2 regions of the Micromonospora sp. NPDC005203 genome follow, and region 1 is predicted to be linked to the other one. Evidence: riboswitches for the same ligand, from Rfam matches in the RefSeq annotation. Region 1 holds a riboswitch; the other holds the start of a gene.

Region 1 (5,879 bases):
GAGCCGCCGTCCGATGGCGAGTTCGCGGTCGGTGCGGCCGAGCAGGTCCCAGGTCTCCATGTTCATGCTGATGCGCCGTAGCACAAGGGTGGTGCTGTCGCGAAGCCACGCCGGGCCGTCCGGCACCCACAGCGTGGTGTCCAGCGGAGTGCCGGGCCGGGGGTTGGCTGTGCCGTCGAGCTGGCCGAACAGGTTGCGCTGCGTGTGGCCGCCCGGTTCGACTCCGGGGCTGCGCCGGAAACCCTGCTGGACCCAGCGGACGACGGCGAAGGGCCGGCTGTCCTTGATCAGGACTCGTTGGGCGTGGGCGACGGTGACCGCGTCGTCCGCGCAGAGCTGCACCAGCAGGTCGCCGCCGGACCAGGCCGGCTGGAGTCGATCGACGCGGAACGAGGGCAGGTCGGTGACCGATGCCGGCCGCCGGTCGTCGACACCGGCGGCCCGGTACAGGCCGGGCCCGAAGCCGAACGTCACCGTCAGCCGTGCCGGCAGCAGCCCGAGTTCGGCCTCGGTGTCGGCAAGCGCGGGTTGGCCCTGGGTGAGCCGGGCGGCGTCGTCGGTGAGCAGCCGCAGCATCCGCCCCAGCGCGGCCCGGTCGGTGCCGGGTCGCAGGGTGAACGCGACGAATGCCGCGTGCGCCTGCGGTTCGGTGGCGACCCCGGCCTGCCGGGCGCCGTGGAACGGCTCGACCAGGGCGCCCACGCTCGCCGCCAGCGTCGTGTCGGCGATGGTCGCCGGCGGTGGTCCGGTCTGCCCGGCACGGGTCACGGCGATCGCGGTCCCGCCGGCCACGGCACCGCCGACGGCGAGAGCCCCGCCGGTGAGCAGGCCACGCCTGCTCACCGGCCGGACGGGTGACGTCTCGGTCACGATGCCGGGCTCATGCTCATCCCCGGCGTAGCGCTCAGGCCGGGCATGGGCTCGCCGTGCCCGGGTGCGTAGCTCTCCTGCGCGCCGGTGAACGGCTTGGCCACCGCGCGGAACTGCTGGGTCCGGCCGTCGGCGAAGGTCAGGGTGACTGTCAACTCGTCGCCGGCCCGGACCGGCTTGGTGAGGTCCATCAGCATCAGGTGATCGCCGCCGGGCTCCAACGCGTGCGTGCCCCTGGACTTGATCACGATGCCGCCCTGCTTCTGCCGCATGACCATCTTGCCGTCCTTCATGGCCATCTCGTGCAGCTCCATGGGCGACACCTCGGTCGTGGCGCTGGTCAGCGTGACATCGCTGTCGCCGTCGTTGACCAGGGTCCCGAAGGCCGCCGTCATTCCCTTGTCGGCCGCCTTCACCCACGGGTCACGAATGCCGAGCACACCGGCGTCCGGGTTGGCCGAGGCCGACGCGGACGACGTGGGCTGCGCCGCCGACGGAGAGTCGGACGAGCCGCAACCCGCGGCGCCCACCGCCAGGACGGCGGCGGCGAGGACGGTGGCCAAGCGGCGTGAACCGAGCGGGTTGGTGCTGCGCATGTGTTCTTCCTCCGATGATTGCTGCTGGCTGGATGGTCGGCCGCAGCGGGGAGAAAGTTCCGGCTCAGGGCACGTTGATCGTGTACTCGGCGGTGTGCACCTTGCCGGCGACCTGGAAGTCGAAGAACGCCCGGTACCGGCCCGAGCTCGGTGCGGTCAGCCAGAACTTGACCGACCCGTCGACCAGCTCCGGCTCGGGGTGGACGTGCACGTACCCGAGGTCGCCCTCGCGGACGACGACCAGGTGCCCGTACGCGCCCAGGTACGGCTCCAGCTGCACGGGCACGGTCGGGTCGGCGCTGACCTTGAAGTGCATCGGCGCCGTCACCCCCACCGTCGGGGTTCCGGTCATCGACACCGCGTACGGCCCGGCCTTCGCCTGGGCCTGTACCGGCGGCAACGCGGTCGGGGTGTGCGCGCCGGGCACGGTGTGGTCGACGCCCAGCACGAGCGGAATCTGCGTGTCGTTGGTCGCGGTGACGGAGAAGTCGGCGTAGACGCGGTAGCCGCCGGGCCGGGCCAGTGTCAGGGGTACGCTCCAGGTGCCGTCGGCCGCCATCGTCGGGTGCAGGTGCTGGTAGCCGGACAGGTCACGGCCGACCACGATCAGGTGCAACGGCTTGTCGTGGACGACCGCGAAGCGGGTCGCCGGTTGCCGGTCGGTCCCGACGATGCGGAACCGGTAGTCCGCGCGTACCCCGGGCGGTTGGGACCGCTCCAGTGGTTGCAGGGTGTAGCCGCCGGCGCTGACCGTCGTCCCGGTCGCCAGCGTCTCGCCCGTCGCGCCGTCACCCCGATGCGTGTGCGGCCCGGTGCCCGCCGGATGTTGGTGCCCGTCGTTCGCGGAGCCCACCTGCCCCGCGGCGGGCGGACCGCCAGCGGGCTGTCCGGCGGTGCGGCTCGCCGGGTTTCCGTCGCCGGTCCCGATGCGGGCCAGCCCGAAGCCGGCCAGTAGCGCGATCACCAGCCCGCCGACGAGCAGGGCCAGGTGGGTGTTGCTCAGCCGGGATCCGGGCGCCGCGGCGGTGAGGTCCGGGTCGGGTCCTGGTCCGGGCTCGACCGTCGGCTCGCCGTCCGTACCGGCGACGGTTTGATCGGTCGGCGTCGGATCGACCGCGACGCCCGTGCGGGCCGTGACGACCGCGTTGCCCTTGCCTGCCGCCGGCACGGTGGTGGCCCGCCGCTTGTCGCCCGGAGTCGGCGCGACGACGGTCTTGCGACCGTTGGCCTTGCCACCGCCGACGGTCTTGCCGCCGACGGCCTTGCCGCCGACGGCCGGGCCGGTGCCGGCCCTGTTCGTGGGACGGGCCCCACCGCCGCGTCGAGCGTAGCTCGCCGGCGAGGTACGGCCCCGGCCGGTGGGTTTGCGGGTGGACGCCGATCGGCGACGCCAGACGATGTACGCGGCCACCGCCCCGGCCGCCGCGACCGCCAGCGCCCAGCCGGCCCAGGCCAGTGCTCCGGGACCGCTGTCCCCGGTCGACCCGGTCGACGGTGCCGCTGCGGCCGGCGGGGTCGACGCGTCGTCCGCGGTGGTCGGCACCGCCGAGGCCGGCCCGGACGTGTTGTGCTGCTCGGTGGCGGCCACCAGCGCCGGGTCCGGCTGGGTCGACGGCGGGCTCCACCCCTTCGGCGCTGCGGCCACCCGCCCGTCGTAGCGGAAGGTCAGGGTGCCCCGCACGGTGTCGCCGTCCGAGGCGACCGACAGGTAGCTCACCGAATACTGGCCCTTCGCGGGCAGGTGGGCGACGGTCACCACCGCGGGGAACCCCGTCGTGTACTCCCGTGGCTCAAACTGCCCGTTGACCAGGAAGTACTCCCGTACCGGCTTCTTCAGCGGCTTCGGCTCGCCCTGCGACCAGCCGTCATCGACCCGGGTGCCGTCCGGGGCGGTGACCGTGAAGAACGCGTTGGCGGCGGCCTTCTCGGTGAAGTGGAGCCGCACCGCCGTGAACGGCTCGCGCACGGTGGAGCCGCCCGCCGGTGTGGACTCGGCGAGGGTCCCGTGAGCTGCGGCGGGTTGAGCGGACGCGAGCAGGGCGACCGCCGAGGCGAGGAGGAACGCGAGGAGGCCCGAGACCACCCGCCCGCAAGTCTGGGGGAGACGACGCATCTGGATATCCTCACCCTCGCGAGACTTTTTTCAAGAGGTGGCGATCTTCTTCCTCCAACGACAAAAGTTGAGGACGAGGTCGCGGGTCGCCGCAGCGGGACGCCCCGGGTGGACACATTCCCTGGCCAGCTATGCTGCCGACGGCGCTGGTTCGCCCCGTCGTGACCGGCTGGGCGTCCTAAGAGGGAACCCGGTGGAAATCCGGGGCTGCCCCGCAGCGGTGAGTGGGAACGACCGCCGTCATCAGCACTGGGCCAACGGCCTGGGAAGCGACGGCCAGTAGGGGACCGGCGCGACCGGTCAGGCCCGCGAGTCCGAAGACCTGCCGGCGCCGCGTACACAACCGTGTGCGCTGCCGTCGGCCTCGCGGGTGGGCTGAGCGGGTGACGGGCCGTGTGTGTGGCGCACGGCCAGGTCCTCGTCAGCGCGTGTCCGCGACCCGGCGGTGTGGTTTCCCGAGGGACGGACTACCGCTGTGCACGACACCACCACGATCGCCGGCCGAGCGCCGTCGGCGTCGCACCTGACCCTGTCGCAGATCATGGACCAGCACCACACCAACCTGATGGGTACGGTGCACGGCGGCCGGATCCTCAACCTCATCGACTCCGTCGCCGGTGTGGTCGCCGCCCGGCACTCCGACGGGCCGGCGGTGACCGCCGCCATCGACGAGACGGCGTTCCTGCGCGCGGTGCGGGTCGGTGACGTCGTACACGTCGACGCCCGGATCACCTGGGCCGGCCGCAGCTCGATGGAGGTCGCCGTCAAGGTGACCGCCGACCGGTGGGACCGGGCGGTGCCGCCCACCGACGTGGCCACCGCCCACCTGGTCATGGTCGCCATCGACGACGACGGTCAGCCTCGTACGGTGCCGCCGCTGCTACCGGAGACCGACGGGGACCGGCGACGGTACCGGGAGGCGGAGATCCGCCGGAAGCACCGGCTGGCGCTGCGGCGCGCGCTGCTCGACGACGGCTGACGCGCCCGTTGTGGCGGTGGCCTGGTCCGAGGAGCCCGCTCCACCGTCGCCGGCAGGCCGGGGCATGCCCGGATCACACGCGGGCATACCCCGGCCTCGTCGCATTGCTGCCGCTCGCCCTGGCGTCCGGTAGGCGTCACGGCGCTCTTGACGCCGGATTTGGTAGTGGCAGCCGGATACCCTGCTCGATAACCGACCGGGGAGAGCCAATGGGCCTGTCAAGCCGTGAGTGTCCAGACTGCAGACGACGGGTCAAGGAGCCGTTTCAAGAGACAATCACCGGCCGCAGGGTCTGCCCTGACTGCGCCAACGCCCTCTTCATGGGCTCTGCTGCCGGCGCAATCACGGGGAATGTCGGCTCCGGGTACGGCGTCTGGGCCATGCTCATGCGCAAGATCCGGCGTTCGTCTGAGCGGCGATCCGAGTGACGACCAGGACGACTGTGCCCGGACGTCCATGAACTCCGGTGGACCTCAAGGCAGCTCAATCGGTGGTTCCTGCGGGACGAAGGTGTCAAGCATCGCCAGCGATGCGCGCCGACGTCGAAGTTGGTCCACCGCAACTCACTTGACCGGTGTGATCCGCCCGCGGTGTGGTGGCGCCGTGAGCAAACTGTGGACCGCCCCCGAAAATGACCCCAGGACCTTCGGTCAGCCCGTCGGCGAGAAGGCGACCTACCGGGAGTACCTCGGCAACTACCGCCTGACCATAGAGATGAAGTGCGACGGACTGGACGCCGAGCAGCTCGGCCGACGCGCGGTACCGCCCAGCACCCTCAGCTTGCTCGGCCTGGTCCGCCATCTGGCGCAGATGGAGAACCAATGGTTCCAGCGTGTGCTGCAAGGGCGAACCGACGCACCGTGCCTTTACCAGCACGAGGACGACCCGGATTGGGACTTCGGGGGCGCGCTCCCCGACCCGGCCGTGGTGAAGGACGCCTTTGCAACCTGGAAGGTCGAGATCGCCAAGGCGGACGAATGGCTCGACGCCCTCGACGAGGCCGACCTGGGCCGCGAGGTGCTTGTCGACGGTGGCAGCCACGCCACGCGCGACGTGGTTGTCCACGTGATCGAGGAGTATGCGCGGCACGCTGGCCACGCCGACCTCCTGCGCGAGTGCATCGACGGGCGAACCGGCCTGTGACCCACCAGGACGGTGGGTCAGCATGAGGACCGCCGTCAGGATGCAACCTCACCGTGAGTTCAGCCGATGCTTCAGGGCAGTTCGGAGGGCCGTGTTGGTTGCCTTGGGGTCAAGGAGTCCGTGGCTTTGGCGATACGTCGGGCGCATCCATGTGGAAGACCGCCGATGGCTGGCTAGG
Region 2 (5,879 bases), on a different contig from region 1:
GGCCCAGCCACCCCGAAACCCGTCGGGCTCGTTCCACCCGGCGACGGGCCTGGCGCCGAACCGGTGCGCGGCGAGCAACTGCGCCTCGTGGTTACCCAACAGCACCCCGACGTGGCCGCCCGCCGCACGCGCGGAGACCGCGAGTCGCTGGATGTCGTCGATGACGCCGACACCGTCCGGGCCCCGATCGACGTAGTCGCCGAGCAACCACAACCGCGCGCCGCCCCCGGTCCAGTGGCCGGTATGGTCGATGAGTCCAGCCTCGCGAAGTGCCTCCCGGAACTCCGACCGGTGACCGTGGATGTCCGCCGCCACGTACAGCGGCGTCATGCCGTCGAGCAGAGTCGCCATGGCCGCCACGGTACGTAGCTCAGCGGGCGTAGACCAGGTCCATCGTGTCGGTGTGCCCGGACCAGCGCAGGTCGAGATGCCAGCACCCGGCCTGCGGCATGTCGATGATCGACGGACCCGGCCCGCCGGCGACCTCTCGGGTCACCCTGGTGTCGGTGCCGTCCAGCGTCGCGGTGATCACCAGGGTCGCCGGTGCCGTCGGGTCGGCTGACGTCGTGGCGGCGCGGGCCACCCACAGGATCTTGTTGTTCGACCCGTCGCTGCGTACCAGGCGCAGCGGATGAGCGAACAGCACCGCCACGATGTCACCCTTCGCGCCGAAGACGTGCGGGCCCCGGCTGGTCCCGTGGAATCCGGCGTCCGCCCAGTCGGGCAGCGACTCCATCTCGACAGGCGAATGGCAGCCCGTCGCGGCGCTCGCCGTACTCCCGGCGCTCGCGGTGGTGGCAGCAGCGCGGGTCGGCGCGGCCGACCCACCGTCGGCGGCGCACCCCGCCAGCAGAACCACCGAAGCCGCCAGCAGCAACCTGCCCCATGAAACCATCTCGACCCTCCGGTACGTGTCGACGACTCACCTCATCTTCAGGACACCGGCCGCGCCCGTCCGGTTCCTAGCGCAGTGAGCGGGCGATCTCGATCGCCTCGGTCTTCGTGACGGCGCCCTCGATCCGGTAGCTGACGTCGGCGTCCTGCCAGATCAGCGTCGAGGCGGCAAGTCGGGCGCTCTCCTTGCGGACCACGCCCGAACGGTCCACGTACGACAGCACGTGCGGCCCGTCGACCCACACCGCGAAGTCACCGTTGACCTCGACCCAGTCCGCTCCCGGCGGGATGACCTCCTTGTGGAACGACAGGTTGAGGCGACCGTCGAACGCGTCGACGCGCAGCGCGCCGCCGTCGTAGAGCAGCGTCGCGACCCGGCAGGTGCCCGCGGGGTCGGGGTCGGCGACCAGCACCCGATCGGGCGGACCCAGCTTCGCCGGCAGACGGATCGGGAACCGTACCGCCCGTCGTGCCTCGTCCAGACCGGCGACCCGCTGCCCGGGCAACGGCGACGCGACGCCACCGGGCACCGTCGGCGCGGGCGCGACGGCGATGCTGACACCGGCGAAGCGCAGCAGCCCGGTCACCGCATCGGCGACGGCGGCACGGGTCGGCGGCAACACCGCCACCAGCAGCAGGGCGGCCAGCGCCGCCGCGACGAGCGGACGCCACCGCCGCACCGGCCGGTGCAGCCGTCCGCGGACCTCGGCGCGCACGTCGGGCGGCTCGGGCGTCTCCAGCCAGGCGGACAGGTCCCGCAGTTCCCGTTCGAGGTCACCCATGCCGGACCTCCTCCCGGTCGAGCAGGCCGCGAAGCTTCGCCAGGGCCCGGGACGTGCGCGACTTCACCGTGCCCCGGGGCCAGCCCAGTGCCGCCACCGTCTCCTCCTCGCTGAGGTCGAGGAAGAACCGGCAGACGATCACCTCGCGGTCGCGTACCGGCAGTTGCCGCAGGGCCCGCACCAGCGCGGCGCGGCGCTCCCCGGCGAGGACCGCACCCACCGCGCCGTCCTCGGCGGTCTCCGCCGTCGGGTCCGCCGCCGCGGCGCGCAGGACGAGACCGTCGCGGCGGCCGCGCGACCGGTGCAGGTTGCGGGTCTCGTTGGCGACGATCGCGAGCAACCAGGACCGGAAGGACGACTCGCCCCGATAACGGGACAATTTGCGGTACGCCTTCACGAACGCCTCCTGGATGACGTCCTCGGAGTCCGAGCCCGCGCCGAGCAGCGCCGCCGTCCGGTACGCGGACGCGGTGTGCCGAGCGACCAGGAGGTCGTACGCCGCCAGGTCGCCGGAGCGGGCGCGGGTGACGAGCGCGTCGTCGTCCAGGGGAACCTCCGTTCGGGTCACACTCATGACACCGCCCACGCTCGGTGGGTTCCAACCCCCGGTCGGGTCAGCTGTCTCCCACCCGGCGTGCAGCGTATTGCCAGGATTCGGTGCTGCACTGGAGGGCGTCGAGGGAAGGGGTGGGGCATGAGCTGGTTCAGTCGCCGGTCACGGGGCGTCGAGGCGACCCCGACGAAGCTGGACCGGGAGGCGACCCGGGACGACCTCGCCGCGCTGGAGGCGTTCGTCACGAGCCGGCACGGGGTGGAGTTCTACCTGGAGCCGGAGACCACCGCGACGGACACCACAGTGGTGGCGATCGCCCACGACGGGGAGTGGATCCGCCGCCGCACCGGCACGCCCCGCGCCGCGGGGGCCATCGCCCGCAAGCACGCGGTGCCGTTGTACGAGGCGGGCCGCACCGGCTATCCGGAACGGATGCGGGTGTGGAGCCGGGCCCATCCGGAACGCCACGCCCGCTGAGGCCGGTCGGCTCAGGTGGCCTCGACGACCGAGTGTGCCTGCTCATGTGTCATCGGCTCGGCCTGGCTGGAGACGTACCAGAGACGAGCCAGCGCGGCCGCGGAAGGCCCGCGGCGACGAGCGTGGCCTGGATCTCCCGGGCGTGCCCGGGGCTCTGCCGAGCGTCGATCATCACACTGCCGCGCTCGTCGGCGACGACGGCGACGCCGGCCTGGACCGCGTCCGGGTCCGAGCCGCCAGGACGGAGTCAGACCCGACCGGCGAGGTGGAAGAATCGGGCGGCGCTGATGGTGGTCGACCCCCGAGATTGATCGCGGACGTTGAGCCAGTGATCACCGATCCTAGGTGACCGCGCCGATGCCACCGTCCCACCGAACGATAGGCGCAGGCCAGGGGACATGCGCGCGTCCCTTGCTCTGCTTCAACCGGCGCAACGATGCGACGACTTACTGGTGCATCGGTTGAAGCAGAGCAAAGGACGCGACACATTGACCTAACGCCGGCGAAGCAGGGCTCCTTCGCACGCAATCATTGCTGACTTTCGATGGATGTCGCCCGCTCGGCGACGTCGGGTCGGCGTTGACCGGCGGCGGAGGGGTGTGGCAGCATTCGCGGCCTGACGGCAGTGAAGGAAGTCGGTGCGATTCCGACGCGGTCCCGCCACTGTCACCGGGGAGCGATCCCCCCTCGTGAGTCACGACCGTGTGTCTGCGGTTGGAAGGCCGGGGGAGAGCGTCGATCCGGAAGCCAGGATACTTCGGCCGTCGGGATGTACCCCAGGGCGTGGACACCCGAGGAGGACCCGATGACGCACGGCGTCTCATTCATCGACGATCATCGTCACACTGCGCTCCAGGCCGCTGGCTTCCGGTACCGCTGACCTGAGCGCCCGGCGCTGACCGGCCCCGACGCCCGCGTCGGTGAGTCCGGCCGCGCCGTCGTACCGGCTGACGCCGCACCCACCCGCTTCGTCCAGGTCGCCTCCCTCAGCGGCCCGGGCGTCACTCTCCGGAGCCCGCCGTGCGCATCCTGCTGCTCTCCACCGCCGACACCGACCTGCTGGCCGCCCGCGCCAGCGGCGCCGACTACCGGCTCGCCAACCCCGCGCGGGTTGCCGCCGACGAGGTGCCCGTCCTGCTCGACGGGGTCGACCTCGTCGTCGTACGCCTGCTCGGCGGTCGGCAGGCGTGGCCGGACGGCCTCGCCGCGGTGCTCGCCACCGGCGTGCCGACGGTCGTGCTGGGTGGCGAGGCGCTGCCCGACGCGGAGCTGATGGCCATCTCCACAGTGCCGTCCGGGGTCGTCACCCAGGCGTTGGCGTACCTCGTCGAGGGCGGGCCGGACAACCTCGGGCAGCTCGCCTGGTTCCTTTCCGACACGGTGCTGCTCACCGGCGAGGGGTTCGCCCCGCCCGCGCCCACCGCCGCGTACGGCGTGCATGGCGAACACCCGAACGACCCGCGGCGGCCCACCGTGGGGATCGTCTTCTACCGGGCGCACGCGCTCGCCGGCAACACCGACTTCGTCGACGTCCTCGCGGACGCGGTCCACAACGCCGGCGGCAACCCGCTGCCGATCTTCTGCGGCTCGCTGCGAGGGCTGACCACGGGCGCGGGCCCGCTCGGGCTCTTCGCCCGCTGCGACGCGCTGCTGGTCACCGTGCTGGCCGCCGGTGGCGCGGTCGCCGCGGACGCCTCCGGGGGCGGCGACGAGGACGCCTGGGACGTCGGCGCCCTGGCCGCCCTGGACGTGCCGATCATCCAGGCGCTCTGCCTGACCAGCACCCGCGAGCAGTGGGCCGGCAGCGATGCCGGGCTGTCCCCGTTGGACGCGGCGATGCAGGTGGCCATCCCCGAGTTCGACGGCCGGATCGTCAGCGTGCCGTTCTCGTTCAAGCAGATCGACGCCGACGGGCTGTCGGTCTACGCGGCCGACGCCGACCGGGCGGCCCGGGTCGCCGGGATTGCGGTGCGCCACGCCCGGCTGCGGTACGTGCCCAACGCCGACAAGCGGATCGCCGTGGTGCTCAGTTCGTACCCCACCAAGCACTCCCGGGTCGGCAACGCCGTCGGGCTGGACACCCCGGTGTCGGCGGTCCGGCTGTTCGCCGCGCTTGCCGACGCCGGTTACGACCTGGGTGACGCGGCGCTGCCCGACGACGGTGACGCGCTGATCCACGCGCTGATCGCCGCCGGTGGTCACGACGTGGAGTGGCTCACGCCGGAGCAGTTGGCCGCCGCCGAGGCGCGGATACCGGGGCAGACCTACCAGCGCTGGTTCGACCAGGTCCCGGCCGAGCTGCGGGAGCGGATCCGGGAACACTGGGGTGAGCCGCCCGGCCAGCTCTACACCGAGGGCGGGGACATCGTGCTCGCCGGGCTGCGCTTCGGCAATGTGGTGCTGCTGATCCAACCGCCGCGCGGCTTCGGGGAGAACCCGATCGCCATCTACCACGACCCGGACCTGCCGCCGAGTCACCACTACCTGGCCGCGTACCGCTGGCTGGCCGCCCCGGTCGCGGATGGCGGCTTCGGCGCGGACGCCGTGGTGCACCTGGGCAAGCACGGCACCCTGGAGTGGCTGCCCGGCAAGGGCCTCGGCCTGGCCGCCGACTGCGCGCCCGACGCGGTCCTCGGTGACCTGCCGCTGGTCTACCCGTTCATCGTCAACGACCCCGGCGAGGGCACCCAGGCCAAGCGCCGGGCGCACGCCGTGGTCATCGACCACCTGGTGCCGCCGATGGCCCGCGCCGAAACCTACGGCGACCTGGCCAAACTGGAGCAACTGCTCGACGAGTACGCCACCGTGCAGGCCCTCGACCCGGCCAAGGTGCCCACCGTGCGGGCGCAGATCTGGGACCTCGTCCGCGCGGCGGAGCTGCACCACGACCTGCACGCCGAGGCGATGCCCGACGCGGACGACTTCGACACCTTCGTGCTGCACCTCGACGGGTACCTCTGCGAAATCAAGGACGTGCAGATCCGCGACGGGCTGCACATCCTCGCCGACGCGCCCACCGGTGAGCCCCGGGTCAACCTGGTCCTCGCGGTGCTGCGCGCCCCGCAGATCTGGGGTGGCGCCCGAGCCCTGCCCGGCCTGCGGCAGGCGCTCGCCGTCGCGTACTCCCTCGACGAGCAGGAACTGCTCGCGGCACCGGGCGAACGACTGGCGGT

What was found. A riboswitch is a leader RNA that binds a small molecule or an ion and turns the genes downstream of it on or off. The one in region 1 is predicted to bind cobalamin.
Region 2: linked by a shared signal. The riboswitch ahead of cobN (cobaltochelatase subunit CobN) and the one ahead of ACFYPM_RS24925 (acyl-CoA thioesterase) in region 1 are both predicted to bind cobalamin.

The regions. Positions count from the first base shown of each region.
Region 1 is NZ_JBIAKV010000013.1:21,841-27,719, forward strand. It holds gene ACFYPM_RS24910 (Dyp-type peroxidase) at 1-843, opposite strand, end outside; gene ACFYPM_RS24915 (copper chaperone PCu(A)C) at 867-1,466, opposite strand; gene ACFYPM_RS24920 (copper resistance protein CopC) at 1,531-3,579, opposite strand; cobalamin riboswitch at 3,710-3,924, shown strand; gene ACFYPM_RS24925 (acyl-CoA thioesterase) at 4,121-4,558, shown strand; gene ACFYPM_RS24930 (DinB family protein) at 5,162-5,701, shown strand; gene ACFYPM_RS24935 (hypothetical protein) at 5,811-5,879, opposite strand, start outside.
Region 2 is NZ_JBIAKV010000006.1:215,981-221,859, forward strand. It holds gene ACFYPM_RS16480 (metallophosphoesterase) at 1-351, opposite strand, end outside; gene ACFYPM_RS16485 (hypothetical protein) at 371-736, opposite strand; gene ACFYPM_RS16490 (hypothetical protein) at 963-1,676, opposite strand; gene ACFYPM_RS16495 (RNA polymerase sigma factor) at 1,669-2,250, opposite strand; gene ACFYPM_RS16500 (hypothetical protein) at 2,371-2,706, shown strand; cobalamin riboswitch at 3,335-3,464, shown strand; gene cobN (cobaltochelatase subunit CobN) at 3,727-5,879, shown strand, end outside.